DNA from 2 places in the Arthrobacter sp. YAF16 genome. Region 2 is predicted to be linked to the other one. Evidence: predicted binding sites of a transcription regulator. Region 2 holds the regulator's gene; the other holds the start of a gene.
What was found. The regulator LexA, encoded in region 2, represses DNA repair genes until DNA is damaged. The targets are predictions, from matches to a motif close to TCGAACANNTGTTCGA.

Region 1: a site for LexA is predicted at 5,828-5,843, ahead of AB4Y91_RS11675 (LexA family protein). Genes of this name have one in related genera too.

Annotation. Positions count from the first base shown of each region.
Region 1 is NZ_JBFRDC010000005.1:60,779-75,751, forward strand. Features, by position in the region: gene AB4Y91_RS11645 (isopenicillin N synthase family dioxygenase) at 1-911, opposite strand, end outside; gene AB4Y91_RS11650 (CDP-alcohol phosphatidyltransferase family protein) at 935-1,684, opposite strand; gene AB4Y91_RS11655 (hypothetical protein) at 1,719-2,195, opposite strand; gene AB4Y91_RS11660 (cupredoxin domain-containing protein) at 2,192-2,617, opposite strand; gene AB4Y91_RS11665 (AfsR/SARP family transcriptional regulator) at 3,111-3,968, shown strand; gene AB4Y91_RS11670 (Y-family DNA polymerase) at 4,075-5,364, opposite strand; gene AB4Y91_RS11675 (LexA family protein) at 5,383-5,814, opposite strand; gene AB4Y91_RS11680 (hypothetical protein) at 5,940-6,566, opposite strand; gene AB4Y91_RS11685 (L-threonylcarbamoyladenylate synthase) at 6,681-7,301, opposite strand; gene AB4Y91_RS11690 (SDR family NAD(P)-dependent oxidoreductase) at 7,484-8,353, shown strand; gene AB4Y91_RS11695 (NAD(P)H-dependent oxidoreductase) at 8,350-8,895, shown strand; gene AB4Y91_RS11700 (XdhC family protein) at 8,942-10,087, opposite strand; gene AB4Y91_RS11705 (SRPBCC family protein) at 10,098-10,844, opposite strand; gene AB4Y91_RS11710 (vWA domain-containing protein) at 10,844-12,166, opposite strand; gene AB4Y91_RS11715 (AAA family ATPase) at 12,159-13,082, opposite strand; gene AB4Y91_RS11720 (nucleotidyltransferase family protein) at 13,079-13,708, opposite strand; gene AB4Y91_RS11725 (XdhC family protein) at 13,692-14,630, opposite strand; gene AB4Y91_RS11730 (aerobic carbon-monoxide dehydrogenase large subunit) at 14,632-14,973, opposite strand, start outside.
Region 2 is NZ_JBFRDC010000011.1:41,018-55,990, reverse strand. Features, by position in the region: gene AB4Y91_RS16060 (TrmH family RNA methyltransferase) at 1-162, opposite strand, end outside; gene rplT (50S ribosomal protein L20) at 228-698, opposite strand; gene rpmI (50S ribosomal protein L35) at 818-1,012, opposite strand; gene infC (translation initiation factor IF-3) at 1,128-2,162, opposite strand; gene AB4Y91_RS16040 (DUF1844 domain-containing protein) at 2,557-2,925, shown strand; gene AB4Y91_RS16035 (MFS transporter) at 2,989-4,308, opposite strand; gene AB4Y91_RS16030 (SseB family protein) at 4,372-5,277, opposite strand; gene priA (bifunctional 1-(5-phosphoribosyl)-5-((5-phosphoribosylamino)methylideneamino)imidazole-4-carboxamide isomerase/phosphoribosylanthranilate isomerase PriA) at 5,291-6,037, opposite strand; gene AB4Y91_RS16020 (hypothetical protein) at 6,134-6,292, opposite strand; gene hisH (imidazole glycerol phosphate synthase subunit HisH) at 6,293-7,051, opposite strand; gene hisB (imidazoleglycerol-phosphate dehydratase HisB) at 7,048-7,668, opposite strand; gene AB4Y91_RS16005 (histidinol-phosphate transaminase) at 7,736-8,854, opposite strand; gene AB4Y91_RS16000 (LysM peptidoglycan-binding domain-containing protein) at 8,956-9,300, opposite strand; gene lexA (transcriptional repressor LexA) at 9,752-10,501, shown strand; gene AB4Y91_RS15990 (ATP-dependent DNA helicase) at 10,758-12,908, opposite strand; gene hflX (GTPase HflX) at 12,901-14,484, opposite strand.

The sequences.
Region 1 (14,973 bases), on a different contig from region 2:
AGCCCGCGGGACTGCGCCGCCAGGGCCGGCGGCAGCGGGACCGGATCGATGACGGCGTCCAGCCGCGGCGACCAGAAGAACGGAACCGTATAGCGGTCGACGCCGGGCGGCGGCGCCTGCACCCGGTGGATCGTCGCCGAGAGGTACCCCTGGGTCGCAACCTCCAGCATTTCGCCCAGGTTCACCACCAGAGCCCCTTCGAGCGGCGCCACCGGAATCCAGTCGTCGCTGCCGTGCGGCCGCACCTCCAGGCCGCCCACCCGGTCCTGCAGCAGGAGGGTGACGAAGCCGTAGTCGGCGTGCGCACCGACGCCCTGGGTTCCGGCCGCCGGGACCACGCCGCCGACGTAGTGCGTGAGCTTGGCCATCCACGCGGGTGTCCCCTCGAAGGCGGCGGCGAAGTGGTCTTCCGGAAGTTCCAGCGAGACCGCGATCGCGCGCAGCAGTTCCGCGCCCACCACGCACATTCGGTCGGCCCAGGCCATGGCGACGGTGCGTAGCTCCGGGAGGGCCTTATCCGGCCAGAGGTTGGGCCCCTGGATCAGCCAGTACGGCTGCTCGGCCGGGTAGTCGCGCAGGGCGGGGCGCTCGGGACCGAAGTCCAGCTGTTCCCGTGCGTCCGGCCGTCCCTGCGTCACTTCGTGGCCGAGCCGCGTGTAGCCGCGGAAATGCGGCGACTTGCGGTTGTCCAGCGCCAGCCGGTCCGCTTCCGGAAGATTGAAAAACCGGCGCGTGACGTCGAAGAGCTCATCGACTTGCGCGCCGGTGGCGCCATAGCCGATCAACTGGAAGAAGCCCACCCGGTGGCTGGCGTCGCGGAGGTCGGCAACAAAGGCGGGGTTGAATGAACCGTCGTCGTTTCTCGCCGCACCCAGGTCCAACACCGGGATTGATTCGGTTCGAGTGTCCATCACTGCAAGGTAGCACCGGTACTTCAGCTATTGAAGGTGCCCGGAGTGGCGGCAGCAACGGGGCCGGAGCGGTGCAGCCGCTCCAGCGCGGCGGTGTCACGGCCAAACGAGAAGAGTAGGAGCGCAAGCGCCACGAGGAGCGCCGTCGTGCCCGCCGCGGACGGGACACCCGGCGTCAGGGCCAGCAGCAGGGCAAAGGGCTGAAGTGCACCGATGGCCTTGCGGAGGGGCGACGGGGGAAGAGTCTTCTGCAGGCCCGGACGGAACCTGCCCGCGACGGCAAACGCGTAGTACATGAGTCCGATCAGGAGGACCCACGCCCCGGTGGACACCGCGGCGGCGCAGGACAGCACCAGGGTGAGCGCCGCATCGGTCTCGGTGTCCAGGCGCGCTCCCGCCGCGGACGCGGTCCCGGTCCGCCTCGCCACAGGACCGTCCAGGGCGTCGAGCGCGAAGGCTGCGGCGCCCAGGAAGACGAGGACCGCGGCGGGCGGTTGCCGGCCAAGGATGCCGGCGACCGTGAGGGCAGCGCAACACGCCACCAGCACGGCGCGGACCAGGGTGACGCGGTCGGCCGGCGTGCACACGCGGGGCTCCCGCAGCAGGATGGACCCGGCCGTACGGACGAGCACGGCGGCGCCGGCGCCGACGGCCAGGACACCGGCTGTAACGCCGGGGGAGCCAAGGCATGCGAGCCAGCTGCCGGCGCCGAGGTAGGCAGCCACGGCGGCGGTCACGTCGGCCGCCGCACGGCGCGGGAATCTGTGGGGCATGGTCACCTCGCCCCCAATGCTAACAACGCACTTCTCAGCTCGGGGGTCGGTCAGGGCGGCGGCGGACTGGCGGGCCGGTCGGCGAGGGCTGGCCGGCGTGCCGGGTCCAAGCCAGGCCGATGCCCGCCAGCGCAACTCCGGCACCCTCCGCAATGGCGCTGACCGTCTTCTCCGGGTACCAGACGGGCTCGTACATGGCCGGAAACGGGCCGAATGCGGGCAGGTCCACGTAGCGGTAGAACACGACGGCAGCGAAGGCGCTCAACGCCACGAGCAAGGCGAACGCATAGGCGGTCCTGCTGCCGCGCAGGAGGACCGCCAGGGCGGCGAGCGCCGCCGCCGCGGATTCGAGCAGGAAGAGGGTGCCCTGGCCGATACCCTGCGGGGATCCGGCCTGGTAGCCGGGTGCGAGATGGAGGTGGACCCCGGCGTCGATCAGCAGGGCCACGGCCGTCAGCGACCGCAGGGCCAGGTCCCGTCCCCGCGTCCCACTGCGGATCGGGACGTTCACTTGACCGTCAGCGTTCCGTGCATGCCGGGGTGGAAGGTGCAGTGATAGGCGTACGTTCCCGGCTTTGACGGCGCGGTGAAGGTGGCGGTGCCGCCGCTGCCCTTGACGTCGACGTCGAACGCCGGGCCGTCGTCCGCGGTGACCGTGTGCTCGGCGCTGTCCATGTTCGTCACGGTGACCTGCGCCCCGGCGGCGACGACCAGCGGCGTGCCGTACGCAAAGTCGCGCACGGTGATCGCCGCCGTCGACGCCGCCGCGGACGAACTGCCGGGCGGGCCGCCGGAGGCTCCGGAGCCCATCTGCATGCCCTCTTTCGCGGATGCGCTCGCCGGAGCCGTGTTCCCGCCTCCCGGTGCGCATCCCGCGGCACCCAGCAGGACCGCCGCGAGCAGCAGCGTGACGCGAACATTCCCGGTGTTCATAGCGCACCCTCTTAGACCTTGACGCGGCTGTGGACGTGAAGTTGCCTGCTTCAATTCTGCTCCCGTTACGGGCACATGGCGCCGGTGCGCCGGCGGGGTCTTCAGCCGAAATTCCCGGGCGCTCCGAGGGGGGCGTGGAGCGAACGACGGCCCGGCGCGACAGACCCGGGTGAGGGTGCAGCTACTTGAAGGAGCCCTGCTTGCCCCCGGAAGCTACTTGGCCAGGCTGCCGGCTACCTGTATTTCCTCGGGGGTGCGTACTCAACGCACGGATGCCCCTACCCGACTTTTGGCCTCCCGAAAATCGGGTAGTTTCCTACGCTTGCTGCCTCCGGGCCACCGTGTCACGGTGGCTCCGGGAGGCGGCATGTCTTTGACCAACGCGATTGCAACGGGGCCCGGGAAATCGGAGAACATCATGCACAACTTGCCGGCAACAGCACCAGCCATATCGGTTCAGCTTTTTGGATCACTGGAAGTCCGCCGTGAGGGTGTGGCACTCACGGCCGCGGATCTGGGCGGCTGCAAGCCGCGGCACATTCTGGAAATTCTCCTGCTGAACCTGGGCACGCCTGTCTCCAAGACCCGGCTGATCGAAATCCTCTGGGGGCCAAGTGCCAGCGACGGGGCCGTGGCCACGCTGGAGAGCTATGTCAGCGGCATCCGCCGGGCAATCCAGCCGGGACAGACCAAAACGGGACCACTCCGGACCGCGAACAGCGGATACGTGCTCGATCCCGGCCTCGTGGACCTGGACCTCTCGCGCTTCCGCTGCCTGCTCAGCGCAGCTGACCTTGCCGCGCCGGCGAGGGCCTATCGGTTCCTAGTCGAAGCGCTGGAACTCTCCGCCAAGCCTCTCCTCGGTTTTGAACTCGTCGCCGACTGGGCCGACGAAGCCCGTACTCGTCACGCCGCCGAACGCGTGGCGGCCATGATCTCCGCCGCCGAGGCGGCAACGCTCCTGGGTCGTCACGACGACGGGATCCGCTGGGCGCAGTCGGCCGTCCGGCTGGAGCCGCTGAATGAACGGGCCTGGCTGGCCCTGGTGGCGGCGTATGAAATCGCGGGCCTCCCGGTCGAGGGCCTGTCCGCCTATGACCGTTGCCGCCGCCTCTTCAGCCGCGACCTGGCCTGCTCTCCGGGACCGGCCCTGCAGGCGGCGCACCTCCGGCTGCTGCGGCGGCGCGCGGAGGCGGATACGGGGCTCTCCGAGGTGCTGGCGGCCCTCCTGTTGCTGTGGGATCGGCTGCACGTGGCGGGACCGCAGAGTCCGGCGGTCGATGACCGGCTAGGTGAGAACGCCGGACGGATCCTGGATTCCTTCCTGCAGCGGGTCCGGACCACGGCCTGATCGATCAGGGCGGCGCTGCGCGCCGGAGTCCGGGCGGCATGGCGCACTGCGGTGCCCCGGTGCCACAGTGCCACGGTGCCCCGGTCCTACCTTCGTGCCGGCGCCGTCAGGCGGCCTTGACCAAGGGGAGTTCGTCCCAGTGGGTTGTGTAGCGCGGGGAGAGCATGTCGCGCTTCATCGTCCAGTCGGGGCCGCCGCGGATTCCGGCGTGGCCCAGACCAATGGAGCCCCGGCCGTACTTCCGGCTGACCTCCTCCAGCAGCGGGCCGATGCCGCGCTCCTCATGCGGGTTCTCGAACACGGCCAGCGGGGCCTGGTTGGCTGTCGGGCGCAGGTCGGTCACCATGATGCCGGCCCGCGCATACTTGACGCCGTCGTCGATCCGGGGGAGCAGGGCGTAGGCAGCCCTGGCCAGCAGCACCGGGTCCGCGGTGGGCATCGGCAGCGAAACGCACACCGAGGGGTGCGAACTGTCCCGGGGGTTGTAGTGGGATGTGGCGGCAAAAGCAGTCAGGACTTTGGCCTGCAGGCCGTGCCGGGCGAGCCGGGCGCTGGCCTGTTGCGCGTAGATCCCGACGACCTGGCGCATTCCGGCCGGTGTGCTGATCGGCGTCGCGAACGACCTGCTGAAGATCAGCTGGTCGCGGCCGATGCGTTCCTCTTCGAGCGGGATGCAGGGCGTCCCCCGCAGTTCCAAGACCGTGCGCATAAGCACCACCGAGAAACGGTCCCTGATCCGGACCGGGTCCGCCCTGGCAAGGTCAAGCACGGTATGGATCCCCAGCGCGTTCAACCGTTTGGTCAGGCGCGTGGAAACGCCCCAGAGCTCGATCACGGACAGGCCGGCCATGAGACGTTCCTGCCGGTCGGCGGGAACGGAATCCCAGTGGCAGACGCCGTCGAACGCCGGGTTGTGTTTGGCCCACTTGTTGGCCAGTTTCGCCAGGGTCTTGGTCCCGGCAATGCCGACGCACACCGGAACACCGACGTTCCGCCGGACCGCCGTCTTCATGGCCTGCCCCAGCAGCAGCAGTTCCTCCGGGTTTCCGCGCACGCCCAGGAAGGCCTCGTCAATGCTGTAGACCTCCAGCCAGGCCGAATACCGGCCCAGGAGTTCCATCACCCGCGCGCTGATGTCGCCATAGAGCTCGTAATTGCTGGACTTGGCCACGAGCCCCCACTCCTTGGCCCGCGGGGCGAGTTTGAACCACGGTTCCCCGAGCGGGATGCCGAGGGCCTTTGCCTCGGGCGAACGGGTGACGGCGCAACCATCGTTGTTGGACAGCACGACCACCGGTCTGCCCTCCAGTGAGGGATCAAACGCGCGTTCGGCGCTGGCATAGAAGCAGTTCACATCCACGAGGGCAATACTGCCGCCGGGCCGGGCCTCAGGCATGGGGCTCAGACATTGGTCTCAGACATGGTGCAGGCACCGGGTGGCGACGCCCCAGATGACCAGGTCGGAGAGGGCGGGGACCCGGATGTCGGGGTAGCGCGGGTTGTCCGCCTGCAGGACCACGCCTGACGGGGTGACGCGGAGGCGCTTGACGGTGAGTTCGCCGTCGAGGACGGCGACGACGACGCACCCGTCGCGCGGCTCGAGCGCCCGGTTGACGATCAACTCGTCCCCGTCGCTGATGCCGGCGCCCTCCATCGAGTCCCCTGACACCCGCACGACGTAGGTGCTGGTGATGTCCTTGATCAGGTGCTCGTTGAGGTCGATCCTGCCGTCAAAGTAGTCCTGCGCCGGCGACGGATAGCCGGCGGCGACCGCCACCGGCGAGACCAGGACCGACAGCAGGGAAGTGCCCGCATCTATCACGCGCGGCCCGATGATTACGCCCACAACACACCCTTTTTCGAATATATGTTCGAATTAAAGTGTAGCCCCGGGGGCTGACATTTGACCGACCCTGCTGAAGGTTCCGGCCGGACGTGCGGGCACGGGCCCGGGAGGAGGGGTCTGGGGGATCAGGCGGCCTCGTACGGGGTGCCGAACAGCGTGACTCCCCATTCCGGGTTGTGCAGCACAATGCCGCTTTCCCGGCGCGCAAACTGAAGCGGAGCCTGAAGGTAGCGCTTCATCCGTGCTTGTTCCTGGTCCCACGGGAAGTTGCACGTGCCCACAAAGCTTTCCAGTGTCCGCGGGTCCGGTGTGATTGTTTCGCCGGCAATGCCGACCCTGACCACGTACGAAGCGCAGCGGATCCGCACTGTCATCAGTGCGTGGCCACCCACGCTGCTGAACCTTACGGCGTAGTCGCCGGAACTCAGTCCCGGACCCCGGGGCACAGAGGCCGGCATCATCGAGCCTGAAGTGAAGTACTGGCACTCAAGGGGCCCGTTGGCCGCGGCGACCCCGGCATGCTGCGGCAGGCATTCATCTGCACCGTGCCGGGCGGGGGCTGGCGGAACGGGCGGCGCCGGCGCCAGGGTCATGCCCGGCGACAGTCCGGCTCCCGTCCCGGCCGCGGCCGAGGCTGCCGGCAGCTTGGTCAGTGCTGGCTCGCCGGCCGGCTCCGCCGGCGGAGCCGAACCGCAGCCCGCCGTCACCGCCCCAATGACGAGGCACGCCACGGACAGCAGCGTCGGCGTCATGCGTTGTCGACAGCGTGCGTTTCCCCCGGGCGCGGCCATGATCCGAACACTAGGGGGCCGGGGGCGTCGCGGCAAGTACCCGCCGGGCCAAGCCGGCGGTCGCTGTTCCCGGCGTTATTCGAACCTCGACGGATCGCCCATGCCGTGGCGGACGACCTCGGCGACGCCGCTGGAGAAATCAATGACGGTTGTCGGCTCGGCTCCGCAGTCCCCGGAGTCAATGACGGCGTCCACCACATGGTCCAGCCTCTCCTTGATTTCCCAGCCCTGGGTCAGCGGCTCTTCCTCGTCCGGGAGCAGCAGCGTGCTGGAGAGCAATGGCTCGCCGAGTTCGGCCAGCAGCGCCTGGACCACCTTGTTGTCCGGGATGCGCACACCGACCGTCTTTTTCTTGGGGTGCAGCAGCCGCTTCGGCACTTCCTTGGTAGCGGGCAGGATGAAGGTGTAGCTGCCCGGCGTCACGGCCTTGATGCTGCGGAACACGTCGTTGTCGATCTGGACAAACTGGCCGAGCTGGGCAAAGTCCTTGCAGACCAGAGTGAAGTGGTGCTTATCGTCCAGGTGCCGGATGGCGCGGATCCTGTCCAGCGCGTCCCGGTTTCCCAGCTGTGCGCCGAGGGCGTAGCAGGAGTCGGTCGGGTAGGCGATCAGGCCGCCGGACTTGACCATCTCCACCACCTGCGTGATGGATCGCGGCTGCGGGTTGTCGGGGTGCACATCGAAATATCTCGCCATGGCACGAGCTTACGCCCGCGGCTGGCCCGCGCGGCGCGGCAGCTCCGGCCGTCGACGGCCCCGGCTTGTGCACAGACAATTCTGTCTGGTAGCTTCGTTCGGCATAGACAGTCCTGTCTAGGTCCGCAGGCGGAAGCGTGGACCGGCGAACCAGCAGCGAGAGCGAGCCCCGAATGCGATCCATGGCAGGCAAGACGGTCCTGATCACCGGTGGCACCGGCGGAATCGGGAAGGCCACAGCGCTGGGTCTGGCGGCCCGGGGCGCCCGGGTGGCCATCACGGGACGCGACGCTGACCGGGCGGCGCGGGCAGCGGAGGAGATCCGCACGGTAGCGTCGGCCCCCGTCGAGGTGTTCATCGCAGATTTGTCGTCCCAGCAGGAGGTCCGCCGCCTGGCCGACGAGGTGCTGCAGGCCCTGGACCGCCTCGATGTCCTGGTCAACAATGTGGGCGGATTCTGGAACAGCCGCCGCACCACCGTTGACGGACTCGAACACACCTTCGCGCTCAACCACCTCGCGCCTTTCCTGCTCACCAACCTGCTCCTGGAGCGGTTGCAGGAGAGCGGGCCGGCACGGGTCGTGACAGTCTCCTCAGGGGCCCAGGCCATGGGCCGCATGGACTTCGCGGATCTGCAGGGCGAACACTCCTACTCGGGCCAGCGCGCGTACAACCAATCGAAACTGGCGAATGTCCTGTTCACCTACGGCCTTGCCGCCCGGCTCGCCGGCACCAGGGTGACGGCAAACGCGCTGCACCCCGGGGTGGTGGCGACAGCGTTCGGCGCGGAAGATCCGGGCCGGGTGCAGGCGTTCCTGACGCCGCTGATCCAGCGCTGGATGAAGACTCCGGAGCAAGGCGCCCGGACCTCCATACACCTCGCCTCGGCGCCCGAGCTTGACAATGTCACGGGCCAGTACTTTGCCAACAGCACAGCCAGGAAATCATCAAAACGCAGTTACAACCAGGCCGATGCCGACCTCCTCTGGCGGCTCAGCAGCGCGCTGGTAGGCCTCGAACCCGATTCTGAAAGAAGCACAAACTTTCCATGACCGCACACCGCACGCTCGTCGTCGTCGCCCACCCTGACCTGGCGGCGTCCCGGATCACCGCGCAGCTCGCCGCCGCCATCAGGGACCTCGACGGCGTGACCGTCCGGGAACTCGCCTCCGCGTACCCGGACCGGCGCGTCGACGCCGCCCGGGAGCAGGAACTCCTGCGCGGGCATGACACCATCGTCCTGCAGTTCCCGTGGCACTGGTACTCCGTTCCAGGTGTGCTGAAGGAGTGGATGGACCAGGTGCTCACCTACGGTTTCGCCTACGGCGCCGGCGGGGACGCCCTGCACGGCAAGCGGCTGCAGCTGGTCATCTCCACCGGCGGCCCCGAATCCTCATATACGCCGACGGGGCACAACCGCTTCACCATGGCCGAGCTGCTGCGTCCCCTAGAGGCCACCGCGCACCTCTGCGGCTTGGAAATGGCAGACCCGCTGGTCCTGCATGCGGCCCCGAGGGTGACGGCGGAGGAACTGACCGCGCACGCCGCGCGCTACCGGGAGCTGCTCTCGGCCGTCCCCGCCGCCGCGCGCTGAGCGGTGAGCTTCCTGGGCTGCGGGCAGCCCTGTAGCCGGGCAGCCGCTAGGCCTGCTGCTGCTCGCGGTTCTGTTCCTCGTGGTGGATCCGCTCGTCCAGCTGCCGCAGCGGTTCGCCGCTGCCGCTCCACTGCTTGGCGATGATTTCCGCGGCGATGGACACCGCCGTCTCCTCCGGGGTCCGTGCGCCGAGGTCCAGGCCCACGGGGCTGTGCAGCCGGGCCAGTTCCGCCCCGCCCAGCCCCGCCTCTCGCAGGCGCCTCATTCTGTCCTCGTGGGTACGCCGCGAGCCCATGGCACCGACGAAGGCCACCGGCCGTCCGCGCAGGGCCACCTCCAAGAGCGGAATGTCGAATTTCGGGTCGTGCGTGAGCACGCAGATGACGGTCCGTTCATCCACCAGTCCCTGCTCCTGTTGCCGGGAAAGGTAGCGGTGCGGCCATTCGTTGACCACCTCGGCGGCCTCGGGAAACCTGGCCGGCGTGGCGAATACGGCGCGGGCGTCGCAAACCGTCACCCGGTAGCCCAGGAAGGTCCCGAGCCGCGCGAGTGCCGAGGCGAAGTCAATGGCCCCGAAAACGAGCATCCGCGGCGGCGGGGCGTAACTGGTGAAGAAGACCCGCATCCCGCTGTCCAGCCGCTCCCCGTCGGGACCGTAGCTCAGGATGCCGGTACGCCCCGCAGCCAGGTAACCCTGGCAGTCGTCGCCGACGGCGAGGTTGGCCCGCTCGGAGCCCAGGTTCCCCTCGAAGCCGCCCGGTCGCACTACCAGGTGCCGTCCCAGCCAGCTGCTGTCCGGGTGCTCGATCACCGTGGCAACGCCCACCCGCCTTTCATCCTCAATGTCCTGCCGTACGCCGTCGAGCTCGGCGAAGCGCTGCTGCGAGACCGGCTCGACGAAGATGTCGATTATGCCGCCGCAGGTGAGGCCGACGGCGAACGCGTCGTCGTCGCTGATCCCGTACCGCACCAGCACCGGGACGCCGTCGTCCTTGACCTGGGTGGCCAGCTCGTACACGGCGCCCTCGACGCAGCCGCCGGAAACCGATCCCACGGCGGCACCGCCGGCGGTGACCAGCATCGACGCGCCGGGAAGCCGCGGGGCGGACTTGAACGTGTTCACGACGGTGGCCAGGCCGGCAGTCCTGCCCTGCCGCCAGTCCGGCAGGATGGCCTCCAGCACGTCCCGCATGGGCTTCTCCCTAGAGCCTTCCGCAGAGCCGGAGCATCCGGAGGGCCGAGCGCCGGCCGGCCCAGTAAGCCACGCAGGCCACTGCGGCGACCAGGCCGAGGACTTTGCCGGGGCTGGAGAGCTGGTCGGCAGCGATGCCCTTCGCGAGGCTGAAGGCGTCAAGGCTGCCCGACGACGGCCCTGGTGTTTTGGGCCCCGCCGGTGCGGTGCCTGCGGTTGCGGCAGCGGGAGCCGCCGGCGGAGCGGTGCCCGGCCCTGCGGGAGCGGCAGCGGTCGACGCTGCCGCTACGGTCGGGGACTCTCCGACAGTCGGTTCGGCGAGCATGGCCTGCAGGTTGGCCGCGAAGAGCCCCATCATTTGCTCGGTGACGCTGCCGATCACGCTCTTGCCCATCGCCGCGGCCTTGCCGGAGAGCGCCAGATCGGCACTGACCGTCCCGCGCGTCGTGGTCCCCTCTTCCGCCAGGGCCAGCGTGACCTTGGCTTCCGCGGTGCCCTGGCCGCGGGTTTCCTGCGCCTTGCCGCCGAGTACGGCCCGATGCTCGGCGGCGTTCCGCTCCAGGACGTTGAGCAGGCCCCTGTACTGCATGTTCACCGGGCCCAGCTTCACCGTCATGCCCACCTGGTAGGCGTCGTCGGATAGCTTGTTCAGGATCTGCGCGCCAGGGAGGCAACCGGCCACCCGCTCGAAATCCATCAGCGTGTCCCAGACCTTGCCGATCGGTGCAACCACCGAGAAACTGCTGTCAATCTGCATTAGCTGCTCCCTTGACTTGCGATCACTTGTCTTCCACCTATGCGGCCTGCCGGCACGGGCGGGTCGTCGCCCCGGATTGCCGCCGCCAACTCCGCCAGGGCCGTGAAGCTGTGTCCACTGACGAACGCGTCGCAGTAGGGCAGCGCGGCGGCGATCCCGCCGGCCAACGGCTGATAGTTCGGTGCTGCCTTCCGCGGATTCACCCAGACCACCCGGTGCGCGAGCCTGCGCAGCCGGGCCATCTGGGCCCCGACCTGCGCCGGGTCCTCCTGCGCCCAGCCGTCGGAGAAGACCACCACCACGGCACCCCGGGCCAGGCCGCGGCGGCCGTGCTCGTCCACGAATCTCCGGAGGCTCTCGGCGATCCTGGTGCCGCTGGCCCAGTCGGGTGCGGTGGCGGCCGCCTGCGCAAGGGCCAGGTCCGGGTCGCGCTGGGCCAGTTGCCGGGTCAGGCGCGTCAGCCTGGTGGAGAACACGAAGGCCTCCGCCCCGGCCTTCGCGACGGCGCCCTGCAGCAGCGAGAGGAAAATCCGGGAGTACGGTTCCATCGAGCCGGAGACATCGCAGAGCAGCACCAGCTTGCGGCGTTGCTCGCGGCGCCGGGCGTACAGGAGCTTGGGGGAGTCGTAGCCGGAGCGGCGGGCTGCCCGCACGGTGGCCCGGATGTCCAGGCGTGCGCTGCTGTGCGGCGACTTGCGCGTGCGCCGGCTCAGGCGCACGGGTGTTGCCAGCAGGATCCGGGTGGCCAGCCGGCGGATCTCGGCAGCTTCCGCCTCGGTGAGTTCGGCAAAGTTCATCCCGTGCAGGTGTTCTTCCGTGGACGCCATCGCGAGGACGGCCTCGCGCTCCGGTCCCTGCCGGTCTCCGGCGTCGTCCCGGCCCGCGGCTACCGCGGGGTGCGGCGGCCGGGCGGCGCGGCCCGGCTCGGTCTCTCGACCGGTGTCGGCGGCGGCCCGGGTGTGCGAACCGTCCGCGGGAGGCGGCGCTGCCGGGACCGGGACCGGTTCGCCGGCGTGGCGGTCCAGCGCGGCGGCGGGATCGAAGCCGCCCCGGAAGACGGCGCCAAACACGGCGTCGAACACCGGCAACTGCTCACGGCTGGAGACCAGCACCACCCGCAGCGTCCAGTACAACCGCTCCAGGTTCGTCGGCGGGACCAGCCGGAGTGCCACCGCCAGCCGGGCCGCCCGGTCCGGCGAGCACGTGACGCCCGCGCCCCGCAGGGCCGTGATGAAGGCCGCAGCCAGGGAGGCGGCCTCGACGAACGGCGGGCCGGCGGCCGGCGTCGTGCGCATCGGGAGGGGCTGCCTCGGTTCAGCCATCGGTGCCGTCCACCAGCCAGGCCGCGCCGCGGGAGCCGACGAGCTCCAAGTCGTCGCGGTTTTTCACGATCGAACCCCAGGTCTGTTCGGCCGTCGCGGCGTCGATCCGTTCGATGCCCAGCACCGCGAGCGCCGAGACCCAGTCGATGGCCTCGGAAATCCCGGGCGGCTTGGCCAGGTCCAGGGTCCGCAGCCGCGTGATCACCGCCGCGGCCTGCAGCGCCAGCGGGCCGCTGCTGGCGGGCACCCGGCGGCGCACAATCTCGGCAATCCGGGCCGGTCCGGGGTAGTCGATCCAGTGGTAGAGACAGCGGCGGGTCAGCGCGTCGTGCAGGTCCCGGGTGCGGTTGGAGGTCAGCACCACGATGGGCGGATGCGTGGCGCGGATGGTGCCCAGCTCCGGGATGGTGACCGAGGCCTCCGCGAGCAGCTCAAAGGTGAACGCCTCGAACTCGGCGTCGGCGCGGTCGATCTCATCCAGCAGCAGCACGGCCGGCCGCGGCCCCGGGTGTTCGATGGCCTGCAGCAGCGGCCGGCGCAGCAGGTACTGGGGGCCGAACAGCTCGGCTTCGCTGACCTCGGCGTCGCGCGCCTCGGCCAGCCGGATGCCCAGCAGCTGGCGCTGGTGGTTCCACTCGTAGAGTGCCTCGCCCGCGTCGATCCCCTCGTAGCACTGCAGCCGGTACAGCGGGGTGTCCAGCAGCAGCGCCAGCGTCTTCGCGGCCTCCGTCTTGCCCACGCCGGCCTCTCCCTCGAGCAGGATGGGTTGGGGGAGCCGCACCGCGAGGAACAGTGCGGTGGCGAGCCCGGTGTCGGCCAGGTAGTCGTGCTTGTCCAGGGCCGCCATCAGCGAGGCGACGTCGGGGATCCGCCGCTGAACTTCCGCCTCCGCCCCGGTCCGGGCCGCCGTGTTCACCCGGCCCCCTGCAGCTCGGCCAGCACCCGCCGGTAGTCCTCCTCGGTGTCGACGTCGAGCGGGATGCTGCCCGGCGTGGGAACCTCGACGACGACGTCCGCGCGCTGCTCCAGCAGCTTCCACACGGCCTTGTCGCCATGCAGCGACGCCAGCTCAGGCAGCAGCCGCCGGCCGAAGGCAAGGGGATGGCCGACGCCGTCGTCGTAGCGGCACACCGCCGCTCCGGGACCGTCGGGCCGGGCCAGTGCCTGCAGCAACGGGGGCACGCTCTCCACCCGGATGCCGGGCTGGTCGCCGAGCAGCAGCACCACCGCCTCGGTGCCAGGCCGCAGCACGGCCATCGCCGCGGCAATCGAAGACGAACATCCCTGGCCGTAGTCCGGGTTGAGCGCCACCTCGCAGCCCGTGGTGTCCACGGCCCCGAGGACCTGCTCGGCCGCTCCGCCCAGTGCCAGCACGGTCTGGCCGAACCCGCAGCGCCGGGCGGTCGCAAGCACGGCGTCCAGCAGCACGCCGTCGCCGTAGGGCAGCAGCTGTTTGGGCCGGCCCAGGCGCGCCGACGCCCCGGCCGCGAGGATGACGGCCGCGGTGCCGGCCATGCGGGGTGCTTCAGCTGCTGAGGGCATAGCGCTCCGGATCCTTGCGGAAGGCCGCGCGGCAGCCGGGGGAACAGAAGTACACGGTGGCGCCGTTGTGCTCGAGCTGCAGCGACGATTCGACGGCTGGCACGGACATGCCGCAGACGGGGTCGACCGCGGTTTCCGGTTGCGGGGTGGACGGCGCCGGAACCCCGCCGGCCTGCGCGCTGTGCTGAGCGCCGTCCCGTGCCGCGGCCCGCTCCTGGACCAGCTGGGCGAGGATGGACAGGGCGATTTCGCCGGGGGTGCGGGCGCCCAGTTGAAGGCCGGCCGGGGTGTACACCCGGGAGCGCAGCGCATCGTCCACGTCGAGCGAGTCCAGCACGGCGGCGCCGCGTGATGCGCTCGCCACCAGGGCGACGTAGGGCACGCCGGCGCGCAGCGCGGCTTCGAGGGCACCCTCCTCGGCCTTGCCGTGCGAAGCGACGATCAGGGCGGCGTCGTCCGGGCGGGGTTCGGCCGCCCCGCCGTCGGCGAGCTCAACGTCGAAACCCACCCGGGACCCCAGCGCGGCCAAGGCCTGCGCCACCGGCGCGGCCCCGACCACCACAACCCGGGGCGCAGGGAGGCGCGGCTGGAGGAAGATCTCGATCGCACCGCCGCTCAGGCACGGGTTGGACACCTCGACGGCGCCTTCCTCGGCCCGGCGGGACAGCTCCCCGGGCAGGACGCGCAGCAACAGGGGTTCCCCGGAGGAGAGCACCTGCAGGCCGTACTCCCGGACCGAGGACTCTACGCAGTTCCCGCCGACGAAGCCCTGGATCTCGCCGCCGGGCAGCACCAGGGCGGTGTCCCCGGCGCGGGCGCTGGTGGGATGCTGGGCGCGGACCACCGTGGCGTGCACGAACGGCTCCCGGCGGGCGGTGAGTTCGGCGGCCCGGGCGGCAAGGGATTCTGCGGCGGTGGTCATCTCAGATCGGCGGCCTTGCCCGGCCCTGCATGGCTGCCCAGACCCTGGCCGGTGTGCACGGCATGTCCATGTGGGTGACCCCGAATGGCGCCAACGCGTCGACCACCGCGTTCACGATCGCCGGCGGCGAGCCGACCGTGGCGGACTCGCCGATGCCTTTCGCGCCGATGGGGTGGTGCGGGGAGGGCGTGACCGTGAACCCGGTCTCCCAGTCCGGCACTTCCATGGCCGTGGGGATCAGGTAGTCCATGAAGGAGCCGCCCAGGTTGTTGCCGTCCGCGTCGAACTCGATGATCTCCATCAGGGCCATCCCGACGCCGTCGGTCAGGCCGCCGTGGACCTG
Region 2 (14,973 bases):
CTGGTGCAGGACCAGGGCTTCCCGGACGGCCTGCGGCCCCTCCGCCAGGAACTCGCTGCGCTTTAAACGGGCCGGGCGCCCGGCAAGCTGTGCCACCTTCCTCACTCGATCGGCTCGAGGGTTGGAAAGTGGAAAGTCTTGCGGGCGCCCGGTTTCGTTCATATAAGAACCTTAGTTGCTCTCGCGAGCAGTTCTTGAACGACGCTGTCTTTCGACGGCGGGAGGAACTACTTTGCGGCCTCGGCGTCAGCCTTCTTGGCAGCAGGCTTCTTCGCGGCAGGCTTCTTCGCAGCCTTCGGGGCCGCAGCAGCCTCGACCTGGACGGCCGGAGCGGACGTGTCGGCAGGCAGCGAGTCCTTGGCGACCTTGACCAGCGCGGCGAAGGCGTTGGCGTCGGAGACGGCCAGCTCGGCCAGCATACGGCGGTCAACCTCGACCTCAGCGGCCTTGAGGCCCTGGATCAGACGGTTGTAGGTCAGGCCGTTGGCGCGGGAAGCAGCGTTGATGCGCTGGATCCACAGGCGGCGGAAGTCGCCCTTCTTCTTCTTGCGGTCGCCGTAGCTGTACACAAACGAGTGCAGCAGCTGCTCTTTGGCCTTGCGGTACAGGCGTGAACGCTGTCCACGGTAGCCCTTTGCGCGTTCGAGGATAACCCGGCGCTTCTTGTGGGCGTTGACCGCCCTCTTCACACGTGCCACGTGCGTACTCCTTCAGAATTCTGATCCCAAGCATCTACTGCCGGAAAACCCGGCTGGCCTGAGAAGCCTTTTTGGTAGTGGACCGCTGCCAGGTGGCAATCGATCCGAGAACTTGGAACTTAGATGCCGAGCATCTTCCGGATGACCTTGGCGTCGCCCTTGAAGACGATCTTGTCGCCGGCGAGGCGGCGGGTCAGCCTGGAGGACTTGTGCTCGAGGTAGTGGCGGCGGTTGGCCTGCTGGCGGCGCAGCTTGCCGCTACCGGTCAGCTTGAAGCGCTTCTTAGCACCGCTGTGGGTCTTCATCTTCGGCATGGGAACCGATCTCCTTACGTATCCGCAGACGGGGTCTGCAGTCTTTCGTGCAGCCACCCCTGCGGGCGGCGTGCTGGTTGCTTGCTGCCGGACATTGCTGTCCGGCAGCCGTGAACTAGTTGGTCTTCTTGCTGCCCGGCTTCGGGGCGGCCTTGGGGGCCGCCGGCCGTGCCGCAGGCTTCGGAGCCGCAGGCCGGGCGACCGGCTTCGGTGCCGCAGCCGGCTTCGGCGCAGGCTTCTCGGCCGCCGGCGTTGCCGGTGCCGCAGGTGCCTTCGGTGCTGCAGCCTTGGGAGCGGCCGGCGCCTTGGTCACTGCGGGCTTCGCGGCGGCCTTCGGAGCTGCCTGCTTCGGAGCAGCCGCCTTGGGGGCCTTGGGGGCCTCCTGCTTCGGCTCTTCCTGGGCGGGGGCTTCCGTCGCCGGAGCCTCCGTCGCGGCTTCCTCAGCCTTGGGCGCCTCAGCGGCGGGGGCTTCCGTTGCCGGAGCCTCCGTCGCGGCTTCCTCAGCCTTGGGCGCCTCAGTCCGGACCTGGTAGCCCTCCGGCAGCAGGTCGGCAAGCGACTGCGTCAGGGGTGCCTCGGGGGCGGACGTGTCAACGCGGCCTCCGCCCGAAGACTTGGCTTCGTTCTCGGCCTTGGCTTCTGCGCGCTGCGTTGCACGGCGGGCCTCTGCCTTGGCTTCTGCCTTGTTCTTCAGCGGTCCGACAACCATGACCATGTTGCGGCCGTCGATGCGCGGGCTTGACTCCACGACGCCCACTTCGGCGACGTCGTCAGCGAAGCGCTGGAGCAGGCGGATACCCATCTCGGGGCGCTGCTGCTCACGGCCGCGGAACTGGATCATGGCCTTGACCTTGTCACCGGCGCCGAGGAAGCGGAGCGCGTGGCCGCGCTTCGTCTCGTAGTCGTGGGTGTCGATCTTCAGGCGGAAGCGGATTTCCTTCAGGACCGTGTTGGTCTGGTTCTTCCGGGCTTCGCGTGCCTTGACGGCGGCTTCGTACTTGTACTTGCCGAAGTCCATCAGCTTGCACACCGGAGGCTTGGCCTGCGGTGCAACTTCAACGAGATCAAGATCGGACTCGGCAGCCAAACGCAGGGCATCCTCAATACGGACGACGCCTACTTGTTCGCCTGCAGGGCCGACCAGCCGCACCTCGGGGACGCGGATACGCTCATTGATTCTTGGCTCGCTAATGTTAAAGCTCCTGTGTTCGTGAGGGGTACTCCGCCGGCAAATGAAGAAGGCCTCCAATTGCCGGAGCAATCGAAGGCCTCAAAGATCGGTACTGCCGTCCCCGCGAGGAGGAGGCATGCATACCCGCCAGGCTAAATGCCCGGAGAAAATGCCCGACCAGGTACCCGGCAACCTTGATTCCTAGGGAATACTCGCGGCTGACGCGGGTGGGAGAGAACTCCGCTTGCAAACTGAAAACCAATTCTACAGAAAGATACCGGCTCAACGCACGTGGCGCCGCCGGGTCTCTGTTCCGTTTGTGGACTTCTGCAGAAATAACGACATTCAGTTGGTCTGTGACAAGCTTACCAGCATGAGCACTCCAGACAGTAATTCACACGTTTACCAGCCGGCCGATGCCCAGGCCGATGTTTCCCAGCAGATCCGCGACATCTCCGAGGTCCCCGCGATCGAAGTCATTACCACCGCCGCCGTGCACCTGATGAGTGCCGCCGCAGTGAAGCTCGGCCTGGCCGCCGAGGAGAACGCCGAGGAGCTCAAGGACCTGGATGAGGCGCGCAAACTGATCACCGCCCTCGCCGGGCTGGTCACCGCCGCGGCCCCCGAGATCGGCTCCCAGCATGCCGGCCCGTTGCGCGACGGCCTGCGGTCCCTGCAGCTGGCCTTCCGCGAGGAATCCGCCATTCCGGACGCCCCGGGCAAGGGTCCGGGCGAGAAGTAGCGGACCACATCGGTCCGCCCGCCGCCGTCGTCGTTAACCCTCCGTTATCAGGGTTGCGGCAGGTCAGGCTGCGGCCAGCCGCCGCCGGCGGCGGTGCTGCAGCACCAGGCCCACGAGGCACAGCACGACGCCGGCCAGCCCCACCGAGACGAAGCCCGCGCCAGGGCCCACGCCGTCGATGAAAAGCCCGGCCAGCGGGGCGCCGAGTGCCACCCCGCCGGTAAGGGCGGAGCCATACCAGCCCATCGCCTCGCCTCGGCGGCCCTCCTCAACCAGTTCCGCCACCTTCTCGGACGCGGCAGAGAGCACCGGTGCGCACAGCAGGCCCGGCAGCAGCGAGAGCAGTGCGAGCGTCCAGGTGTCCTGGGCGAACGCCATTGGAAGGGTCAGTGCGGACATGCCCAGCAGCAGCAGGACCGGCGAGACGGGCCGGTGCATGGCGCCGTAGACCAGGCCGCCCAGCACCGATGCCGCGCACCAGAACAGGAACACGATGCCGATTTCGGCCTGATGGCCACCCGTCTGCAGGGCGGCGACAATGCCGACGTCGGTGCCGCTCAGCACCATGCCCGCCCCGGCTGCGACGGCGAAGACCGCCGCGACGGCGGCCGTGAACCAGGCGAAGTTGTGGATGACCTTGTGCCGCAAGCCGGGCCTGCTCTGCCGCCGCTGTTCCGCGGCGGCCAGCGGCGCCAGTTCCGCTGCAGCCTCCTGGACATGGGGTGCCGCGGCGACGAGGGCCGTCTCCGCACCCTCCTGCTGGCCCGCTTCGAAGGCCGGATCCGGTTCGACGCCGGGCGCGGCACTGCGGGTGGGCGGGTTGATCCACATCAGGAACAGGCCGGACAGGGAGGTGGCGACCCCCACCACGGTCAGGCCCAACACGGAGAATCCCGCGGTGGCGACGAGGGCCCCTGCGGCGGGGCCGATCATGAAGACCAGTTCGGTGCTGATCGCGTCCAGGGCGAAGGCTGTCCGCCGCTGCTCGCCGCTGGCCAGGATGCCCAGCGACTGGCGCACGACGCTGAAGATCGGCAGCGTCAGCAGGCCGCCCACGAAGACCAGTGGCAGCAGCAGCTGATAGCTGACGTGCGGCACGATCGACCAGATGACGGTCTCGGAGACGACCGAGGGGATCAGCGCCCTCCGCAGACCCACGGTATCCACGCGGCGGCCGCGCCACGGGGCGCCGACGGCAATGCCGATCGTCATGACAGCGGCTGCCGCCCCGGCCGCGGCATAGCCCTGGCCCAGGGTGAGGACGATGTGAAGGGTCAACAGCACGCCTGCGGCGGAGTGCGGGATGCGGGCGACCATGCCGACCAGCAGGAGGTTCCTGATGGGCCTCACGGCAAGCAGGTCCCGGTAAAGCGCGAAATTCACGAAACTGCATTCCTTTGAGTACTGCCTGCGGCAGCGCCGGGATGTCTCCGAACTGGCCGTCGGCTATTGAGCTGCGCGCTGCAACTTGATTTCGATCGAGTCAACCCGTTCAGCAAACGTTTCATTCCGGGCCCAGGCTTCGTTGAGGCCGGCCACGATGGACTGCACCGCGGCGGCGTCGAGTCCGTCTTCAAGGTACAGCACAACGCGCAGCTCCGGACCGGCGCCACCGCCGGGAAGCTGCCTGCCGCCGGCCTGCGCCGACGCAACGCCACCGCCGGGACGAATTTCCACGCGCCGGAGCGCCGGAACACCGGCCGCGGCCGCTTCGACCGCTTCCGCCACCGCCGGATCGCTGTAGCTCGGCGTCCAGGCGTGCTGCCGGGCCAGCGCCCACACGGCCGGGCGGCGCACCACGAAGGTGGCGGCGGAGCCGGGGTCCAGCACCAGCAGTTCGGCGTCCTCGGCAACGGCGGAGAGCGCGGCACGTGCCGCGTACACCGCCACGGGCCGGGCCTCGGGGTGCCACGCGGCCAGGGCTTCGGCCGAGGTGAACACCGGCAGCGCGGTCCGGCCGTCGGGCGCCTTGAGGGTCACCAGGGCCATATCCGCCTGCTTGTCCCCGTGTAGTTCCCCGCCGTACTGTTCCTTGCCTTCCTGGCCGATCACAGCCTCGCCTTCTTCAGCGAGCCGGGCGAGGATCGGCACGAAGACACGTGCGGTCGCCAGGGATGCCACTACCGATGCCTCGTCGCCCTGGCCGGCGGCCAGCGCTGCCAGCGCCGCCAGGTAGCCGGCGTCGGCGGCGCCGTCGTCGTCCTCGAAGTTGTGGATCCTGGCGTCGTCACCGCTGAGGCTGCGGCCCGCCCAGGGCTGCCCGGCCGAGTCCGTCGCGCCGCCGGCACCGGCGAGGGCGGCAGCGATATGCCCGGGCAACGGCCGCCCGGCGGGCTGGGTGCTGTGCTCCATGGCTGGGACGTGCCTAGCGGCGGCCGGCGACGTCGAGGGCCTCGGGCAGCGTGAAGTTCCCGTTGTAGAGGGCCTTGCCGACGATGGCGCCCTCGACGCCGAGCGGCACGAGGGAGCGCAGGACCTTGAGGTCTTCGAGGCTGGAGATGCCGCCGGAAGCCACGACGGGTTTGCCGGTCTTCTCCACCATTTGGCGCAGCAGCTCCACGTTGGGTCCCTGCAAGGTGCCGTCCTTGGTGACGTCGGTGACGACGTAGCGGGCGCAGCCGGCCTCTTCGAGGCGGCCGAGGACCTCCCAGAGGTCGCCGCCTTCCTTGGTCCAGCCGCGGCCGGCGAGGGTGGTGCCGCGGACGTCGAGGCCGACGGCGATCTTGTCGCCGAAGCGCTCGATCACCCGCTGCGTCCACTCGGGATTCTCCAGCGCCGCGGTGCCCAGGTTTACCCGGGCGACGCCGAGCTCCAGGGCCTTTTCCAGGGACTCGTCGTCGCGCAGGCCGCCGGAGAGCTCGACCTTGATGTCCAGCCGGCCCACGACTTCGCGCAGCAGTTCGGCGTTGGAGCCTCGGCCGAAGGCGGCGTCGAGGTCAACGAGGTGGACCCATTCGGCGCCCTGTTCCTGCCAGTTGAGCGCGGCTTCCAGCGGCGTGCCGTAGCTGGTTTCGCTGCCGGCTTCGCCCTGGACCAGGCGCACGGCCTGGCCGTTGACGACGTCGACGGCGGGGAGCAGCTCGAGTACCGGCAGCGGGGTTTCGGTGGTCATCGTAGGGTCCTCACGGTGTTGGGGCGGCAGGTCGGGATAGGGAGCGTGCTTGCGGGCCGGTCAGTTTTCCGGCTGGGGCCAGTTTCCCGGCAGGGGTCAGTTTCCCGGCAAGGTCAAGAGCCAGGCGGCCAGCAGCGACATCCCGGCCAGGAAGTAGAAGACGATCTGGACCCACAGCGGGCTTTTCTGCTGGCGGAAGGACAAGGCGCCGCCGACGAGCAGGCCGGCGAGGCCCATCAGGACTAGGGACCACATCTAGGCGGTCTGTTCCGGGGTGCCGGCCTGGCCGGTGCGGGCTTTGGCGCCGCCACGCAGGCTGTCGACCCAGTTGCGCAGCAGGCGCGCACCGGCGTCGCCAGACTTCTCCGGGTGGAACTGGGTGGCGCACAACGGGCCGTTTTCCACCGCCGCGATGAACGGGGCGCCGTGCTCGGACCAGGTAACGAGCGGGGCCGCCATGCGCGGCTGGATCACGTCGAAGTCCCAGTGCTGGACGCCGTAGGAGTGCACGAAGTAGAAGCGCTCGTTCTCGACGCCGGCGAAGAGCCGGGAGCCCTCCGGCACGGTGACCGTGTTCCAGCCCATGTGCGGCACGACCTCGGCCGGGAGGAGCTCGACCTTGCCGGGCCACTCCCCCATGCCTTCGGCGACGGTGCCGTGTTCCACGCCGGCTTCGAACAGGACCTGCAGCCCGACGCAGATCGCGAGCACGGGGCGGCCGCCGGCGACGCGGCGGCCGATCATGCGTACGGCGTCAACGGCCTTGAGCTCGTTCATGACGGTTTCGAAGGCACCGACGCCGGGGACAACGAGCCCGTCGGCGTTGAGCACGTCTTCGGGCTTGGAGCTGAGGATGACCTCGGCGCCGGCGCGTTCCAGGGCGCGGACGGCCGAGCGGACGTTGCCGGAACCGTAGTCGAGCACGGTGACGGTGGGCTTGCCCTCCGGCGAAGCCGGCTTCCTCGCGGCGTCGGGGTCGATGATGGCGCCGTCCCGGAGCACCTTGCCGGTCACAGTGCGCCCTTGGTGGAGGGAATGCCCTCGACGCGGGGATCCGGCTCCACGGCGGCCCGGAGCGCACGGGCGAAGGCTTTGAACTGGGCCTCGACGATGTGGTGCGGGTCCCGGCCGGCAGTGACATTCATGTGCAGGCAGATCCCGGCGTGCAGGGTGATGGCTTCGAAGACGTGCCGGGTCAGGGACCCGGTGAAGTGTCCGCCGATCAGGTGGTATTCCTGGCCGGCCGGTTCGCCGGCGTGTACCAGGTAGGGCCGGCCGGAGACGTCGACGACGGCCTGCGCGAGCGCCTCATCCAGCGGGACCGTGGCCTCGCCGAAGCGGCGGATGCCGGCCTTATTGCCCAGCGCCGTGCGGAGGACCTCGCCGAAGGTGATGGCGACGTCTTCCACGGTGTGGTGGACGTCGATGTGGGTGTCGCCCGTGGCCTTGACCGTCATGTCGATCAGCGAGTGCTTGCTCAGCGCGGTCAGCATGTGGTCGTAGAACGGTACCGAGGTGCTGATGTCCGAGACGCCGGTGCCGTCAAGGTTGATCTCGACCAGGACGGAGGATTCGCTGGTGGTCCGCTCCATGCGTGCGGTCCGGGCAGCGGCTGATCCGGTGTTGCTCATGTGGGTGTCCTTTGGATGTGGCGGGCGCCCGGCGAACGGGGCGGTGTGCGTGGGTCCTGGCTTAAGTCTAGGCGGACTGCACTTCGTGGCCGGTCAGGATCCGTTCCAGGGCTTCCAGAAACGCTGTGGTTTCCGTCTCAGTTCCGGCGGTCACGCGGAGGTGGCCGGGAATGCCGACGTCGCGGATGAGGACGCCGGCGTCGAGCAGACCCTGCCAGGTCTCGTGCGGGTTCTCGAGGCCGCCGAAGAAAACGTAGTTCGAATCCGAAGCGGCCGGCTTGAGGCCCATCCGGGTCAACTCCGTCACGATCCGGTCCCGCTGGCGCTTGATGTCCTCGACGTCGGCCATCAGCGCGACGCGGTGGTGCAGGGCGGCCAGCGCCGTCGCCTGGGTGATGGCGGAGAGGTGATACGGCAGCCGGACCAGCCGCAGGGCATCCGTCACCTCCGGCGCCGCCGCCATGTAGCCGAGCCGGGCGCCGGCCAGGGCGAAGGCCTTGCTCATGGTGCGTGAGACGATCAGCCGCTCCCGGCCGGGCAGCAACGCCAGGGCGCTGGGCGTCCCGTCGTGGGCGAACTCGTGGTAGGCCTCGTCGACGATGACGATGGTCTGGCTTGCTTCTCCGGCCTCGTAGACCGCCTCGACCACGTCAAGCCCCAGGCCTGTGCCGGTGGGGTTGTTCGGCGAACAGAGGAAGACGACATTGGGCTTCAGCTCCCGGACCTGGCGGGCCGCCGAGTCGGCGCTCAGCCCGTAGTCCTCGGCGCGTACACCGACGATGTATTCGGTGTCTGTGCCAGCGGCGAGCAGCGGGTACATCGAGTAAGTGGGAGGGAAGCCGAGCGCGGTGCGTCCCGGGCCACCGAAGGCCTGGAGGATTTGCTGCAGTACTTCGTTCGAGCCATTTGCTGCCCAGATGTTGGTGGCATCCAGTCCGTGGCCGAGATACTCGGCGAGGGCTTCCCGCAGTTCGGTGAACTCGCGGTCCGGGTACCGGTTCAGTCCCGCAGCGGCCTCCGTCACGGCTTCGGCTATGGCGGCGCGGACGTCCGCCGGGACTCCGTGGGTGTTTTCGTTGACGTTCAGCAGGATGGGGACATCCAGTTGGGGCGCACCGTAGGGGCGCAGTCCCCGCAGATTGGTCCGGAGGGGCAGTCGGTTGAGGCGCTCTAGCTGGTCAGTCACTTGCCCAGTTTAAGTGAGACCCGGCCCCGCCCCGAAACTGTGACCGCGAATGGCCGCCCGGCGGCACCGATGGCCCGGCGCGCCACTCGCCCAGGTAGGGCTTACTTGGAGGGTACGTAGAGCTGCTGGCCGGGGAGGACGCGGGCGGCTCCGAGGTTGTTGAGCTGAACGATGTCGGCGACCACGTCACGGGGGTCGCGCTCCGGGGCGACGGCACCGGCGATGGCCCAGAGGGACTCCCCCGGCTGGACCGTGACGGTGACCGTCGGGGTGAGCGAGAGCTCCGCGGCCGAGTCGGCGGCCTTGGCCGGAGCATTCAGGAAGCCGGACAGTGACAGGACGAGGACGGCCAACAGAACCAGCGGCAGCCCGAAGAAGACGAACCGGCCGCGGCGGGTCAGCCGCAGCCGAGCCTGCCGGGCTGGTGCCGCGGGTGCGGCCTCCATGGGGATGGAAACCAGCGAACCGGAAATAGCGCTTACTGCTGACATGAGCTGAGCCCTCCTGGACTTATCTGTGCCACTGGAAATACCTGTGCCGCCCGGCGTACTCCTCGTACCTGCCGCCAACCGGCCTAACCTTCAAACGCAAAACCCTTGAATGCGAACCCTCGAACCCGAAACTTCGAACACAGAACCGAAACCAGTGGACCGGACCAAGGGTGGAGCTTCGAACACATATTCGAACATTGCTATTCCTGTTTTAGCACTTATGAACGAACATTGTCGAGACTCGCTAGAACAAATGTTTGAAAAACCTTGTTGGCTGGCCTACTTTTGAATCACAGGACAACCACTTGTGTTGATGAACATCAGTTGATCAGCGGGGTCTGACATTTTCAGCTCGGCAGGTCCCGGTAGCCACAGCGGCCGGGCGGAATGGAAAGGCATGGCGAACATGGCAGCACAAGCCGCCGGCGGGAGGGCTTCCCAGCGCAGCCCCCAAACCGGCCGGGCGCCGAAAAGCCTGACCGTCCGGCAGAAAAAGATCCTGGAGACCATCCAGCGTTCCGTGACGGACAACGGTTACCCGCCCTCGATGCGCGAGATCGGCGACACGGTAGGGCTCGCCAGCCTCTCCAGCGTCACCCACCAGCTCTCGCAACTGGAAAAGCTCGGCTACCTGCGGCGGGACCCCAAGCGGCCGCGCGCCATGGAAGTCCTCATGCCGCTGACACTGGATGAAGGCACGACCAGGATTTCCGGCGTGGAGAAGTCCAGCGGCCTGCGGGCTGTCGGCGGCCTCGCCGTCTCGGAGCTTGCCAGCGCCACGGACACGGCCATGGTGCCGTTCGTGGGCCGTATCGCCGCCGGCGGGCCGATCCTGGCCGATCAGGTGGTGGAGGACGTGATGCCCCTGCCGCGCCAACTGGTGGGCCACGGCGAACTGTTTATGCTCCGGGTGGCAGGCGATTCGATGATCGACGCCGCCATCTGCGACGGCGACTGGGTCGTCGTCCGGCGTCAGAACGATGCCGTCAACGGGGACATCGTGGCCGCCCTGCTCGATGACGAGGCAACGGTCAAGACGTTCCGCCAGCGGGACGGCCACACCTGGCTGCTCCCGCAGAACACCCAGTACGAGCCGATCCTCGGCGACCATGCCGTCATTATGGGCAAGGTCGTCTCGGTGCTGCGCTCCCTGTAGCGCCCCTGCCACACCACTCTCCGGCCGGCCCATCTCCCGGCAGCTCGAAGGCCCCGTCCGCAGTTCCGGACGGGGCCTTCTGCGCTCCCGCCCGGTTCTTGGCACACTGACGGCGCGCCCGCCCGCGCGGTGCCGCGGTGACCCGGCAGTGCCGGTCCCGGGCGCGGAAAAAGCGGGCGGGAACGCAAGCGCCGGCCCACATACCCCCGGCCCGGCCCCGGCCGGCGGCAGCCTGCTTGGCGGGCCGCTTCACCGGTTACGTGGCGGGCTGCTTGGCGGGGCTCTCCTTGGCGAGGCGTTCCAGGGCGGCCAAGGCCACCGAGGTGTCGGTAGTGGGCCAGAAGGGGGGCAGGGCGGCCCGGAGGAACGCTCCGTACCGTTCGGTGGACAGCCTGGAATCGAGGACCGCCACCACGCCCTTGTCCGACGTCGAACGGATCAGCCGGCCGGCGCCCTGGGCGAGGCGGATGGCCGCGTGGGTCGCCGAGACGCTCATGAAGCCGTTGCCGCCGGACTGGGCCACAGCCCGGGAGCGGGCGGTCATCAATGGATCGTCCGGCCGCGGGAACGGGATCCTGTCGATCACTACCAGGCGGCAGGAGTTCCCGGGCACGTCGACACCCTGCCAGAGCGACATGGTGCCAAAGAGACAGGTGTCCGGCTCATCGGCGAACTGCTTCACGAGCGCGGTCATGGTCGACTCGCCTTGGCAGAGAATGCTCAGGCCCAGCCGGGGACGCATCGCCTCGGCCGCCTCCTCGGCGGCGCGCCGGGAAGAGAAGAGACACAGGGCGCCGCCGCCGGAGGCACGGATCAGCTTCTCGAGCTCATCGAGGGCTTCCGGGGATGTTCCCCGGCCCGGCTTGGGCAGGTGCTTGGCAACGTAGAGGATGCCTTGCTTCGGATATTCGAAGGGCGAACCGACGTCGACGCCCGTCCAGCTGGGTGCGCCCGGGCCCACCAGGCCGAGCCCTCCGGCCGCCGGCTCGAAAGCCGAACCGATCGCCAGGGTTGCCGATGTCAGGACGACTGTATGGTCGGCGAACAGTCCCTCGCGGAGCCGACCGGCGACGCTGAGCGGGGCGATGTTGATCAGGGCCGGCGCGGAGTCATCGGGCTGCGAGTAGCCCTGTTGCGGGTCGAAGCTGCTGTTGCGGGAGAACCAGACCACCTCGCGGTTCTCCTTGGCGGCCAGGAGCCGTTCGCACAGTTCCAGGATCACCATCAGCCGGGACCGCGCAAGCTGCCGGCCGCCGTCGGCCGTGTTGGCGCTGTCCCCCTTTGAATCGGAGAGCGCGGCGCGGCAGGCGTCGCGCAGCTGGTCCACGCAGTCGAGCTGTTCGCTGTTCAGTCCGTTCGGCATCAGCCCGCTGGGAACGCCCTCGATGGCGAGCTCAAGGTTGGACGCGGCGTTATTGAGCGCATCTACCGTGATCCCGGTGTGCTTGCGGGCGCCGGAGGCGGCGGCGTGGACCATGGCCACGGACAGCTGGCCGGACACGGCGCCCGTGACCCGGTCCTGCAGTTCGTGCGCCTCGTCCACCACCACGACGTCGTATTCGGGCAGCACGGCCAGGCCCTCGAAGGCGCTGACGGCCAGCATGGCGTGGTTGGTAACCACCACATCGGCATCGGCGGCGTTCTGGCGGGCGAGTTCGCTGAAGCATTCGGCGGCGAGCGGGCACTTCTGCGCGCCCAGGCACTCCATGGACGTAACGGAGACCTGCCGCCAGGCACGGTCGGTCACGCCCGGCATGAGCTCGTCGCGGTCCCCGGTGTGGGTGTCCTCGGCCCATTCGCGGAGCCGGACCACTTCCTTGCCGAGTTGCGAGGACGGGCCGCCCATCGCGGCGGCGAAGTGCGGCACCGAGGTGTCCTCGCCGAGGGAGAACAGTTGGCCCTCGGACGGTTCCTCGGAGGGGAAGCCGCCTTCGAGCTTATGGCGGCAGACATAGTTGGACCGGCCCTTGACCAGTGCGACCTTCACCGGCCGCTCCAGGGCCGGGGTGATGGTCTTGAGCAGCCGGGGCAGGTCCCTGCCGACAATCTGGGTCTGAAGTGCCAGGGTGGCGGTGGAGACAAGGGTGGGCTTGTCGCTGACCAGCGAGTGGGCGATCAGCGGAATCAGGTAGGCCAGGGATTTGCCGGTGCCGGTGCCGGCCTGGACCAGCAGGTGGTCGCCGGTCTCGATCGCTCGCGCCACCTGCCGTGCCATTTCGTGCTGGCCGTCGCGGCTCTGGCCGCCCATGCCGGCGACCGCCCGGTCGAGCAGTTCAACCACGAACTGCTCGCCGGACGGGCCGCTTTTAACCTTGTCTTTAGCCGGGCCGCTTTCGGACGGGCTGCTGCCGGACGGGCCGCTTTGGGACGGCGCGGCCGCCCCTTCAGCCTCCGCTGGTTCAGTCATTGCTGACGAAGGAATCCAGTTCGGCCGCGAGCCCCTCGCGCACCATCACCACGGCTCGGGTGCCGGTCTCCTCGTGGTCGAGGCTGATGATCTCGGCGTCGGTCTCGTGCAGCTTGCTGAGCAGGTCCCCGCGGTTGTACGGGATCATCAGTTCCATCTTGACGCTGGGCCGCGGAATGCCCTCGCTGATGGCCTTGAGCAGCTCCGAGATGCCTTCCCCGGTGCGGGCCGAGACCACAACGTGGCGCGGCTCGCGCTGCTTGAGCCGTTCGATCACGAACGGGTCGGCGGCGTCGGCCTTGTTCAGGACGATGATTTCCGGCACCTTGCGGGCGTCGACTTCGCTGAACACCTTGCGGACGGCCGCAATCTGGCCCTCCGGATCTGGGTGGGAGACGTCGACGACGTGCAGGATCAGGTCCGAGTCGGCGACCTCCTCCAGGGTGGAGCGGAAGGCCTCCACCAGCTGGGTCGGCAGCGAGCGGACAAAGCCCACGGTGTCGGCGAGGGTGTACCCCAGGCCGTCCGAGGTTTCGGCCTTGCGGACCGTCGGGTCCAGGGTGGCGAACAGGGCGTTCTCCACCAGGACGCCGGCGTCGGTCAGGCGGTTCAGCAGCGAGGACTTACCGGCGTTGGTGTAGCCGGCGATCGCCACCGACGGCACGGCATTACGACGCCGGTTGGCCCGCTTCGTTTCCCGGGCCGGCTTCATCGCGGCGATTTCGCGCCGCAGCTTGGCCATCCGGGTGCGGATCCGGCGGCGGTCCAGCTCGATCTTGGTTTCACCGGGGCCGCGCGAACCCATGCCGGCTCCGGCGCCGCCCACCTGGCCCCCGGCCTGGCGGGACATCGACTCACCCCAGCCGCGCAGGCGCGGGAGCAGGTATTCGAGCTGCGCCAGTTCCACCTGGGCCTTGCCCTCGCGGCTCTTGGCGTGCTGGGCGAAGATGTCCAGGATCAGGGCCGTGCGGTCGATGACTTTGACCTTGACGATGTCTTCCAGGCTGCGGCGCTGGGAGGGGGCGAGTTCGGCGTCGACCACCACCGTGTCGGCGCCGGTGGACATCACGATGTCCTTGAGCTCCTGGGCCTTGCCGGAGCCCAGGAAGGTGCCAGGGTCGGGCTTGGCGCGGCGCTGGACGAGCCCGTCGAGCACCTCGGAACCGGCCGTTTCCGCGAGGGCTGCCAGTTCGCGCAGGGAGTTCTCGGCATCGGCGAGGGTGCCTTCTGTCCAAAGCCCGGCAAGCACAACGCGCTCGAGGCGCAGCTGCCGGTACTCGACTTCGGTGACATCTTCGAGTTCCGTCGACAGGCCTGCGGTTCGGCGCAGCGCGTGGCGCTCCTCGAGGTCCTGTTGGTCGCCGTCGTAGCTGCTGTGTTCCTCATCCAGCCGCGAAATCGCCTGGGCCTTGCCGAACACCGCCTTGGACTCGCCGGGGTGCCCGGCGTCGGCGCTGCGTCCGGTCTTCGGGGCGGGGGCGTCTTTGGAGAGGATCCGGTCGATGACAGCCTGGATTTCCGCAGGGCTCATGTCCTGGGCGGCTGAATCGGGTCCGGTGTTGGGCTGACTGGTCATGGTCTCCTTTGAAGGGTCTACAACTTCAGAATAGTGCTGTTCGGTGTTTCGTGGCGCGGTATTCGCGCTGGGCTGACGACTATTGGTCATCCGTGCCTCCTGGGTTGCCTGGCGGCTGCGGCGCCGCTGGCCGGGCGGGGCTCCCTGGCAAAGCGCTAAACAAGGGAGCGGGGCGGTGGATATGGGAGGGGAATGGCGTCTGATGGCGCCGTGTGGCGGTGAGAAACGGTCCGTTCAGCACTGCGGCAACTGCTGCCGGGCACTGCTTTGGTTTAAAGCCCTTTGGCTTCAAGGCTTGACTCCAAGTGGTCTGGCGCCAGCGGGTGATGTTTGCATCACGGAGGGGGCGCACTGAGCGGAAGGTAACTACCTGCGTCGCTGCGGGGACGGGACATTCGACAACGAATCGAAGGCCCGTGCCGGTTACTTGAAGTTAAGGATCATGTTTTTAAGATTAGCAGACCGTGCGGTGGCCACGGCGCGGCGGGG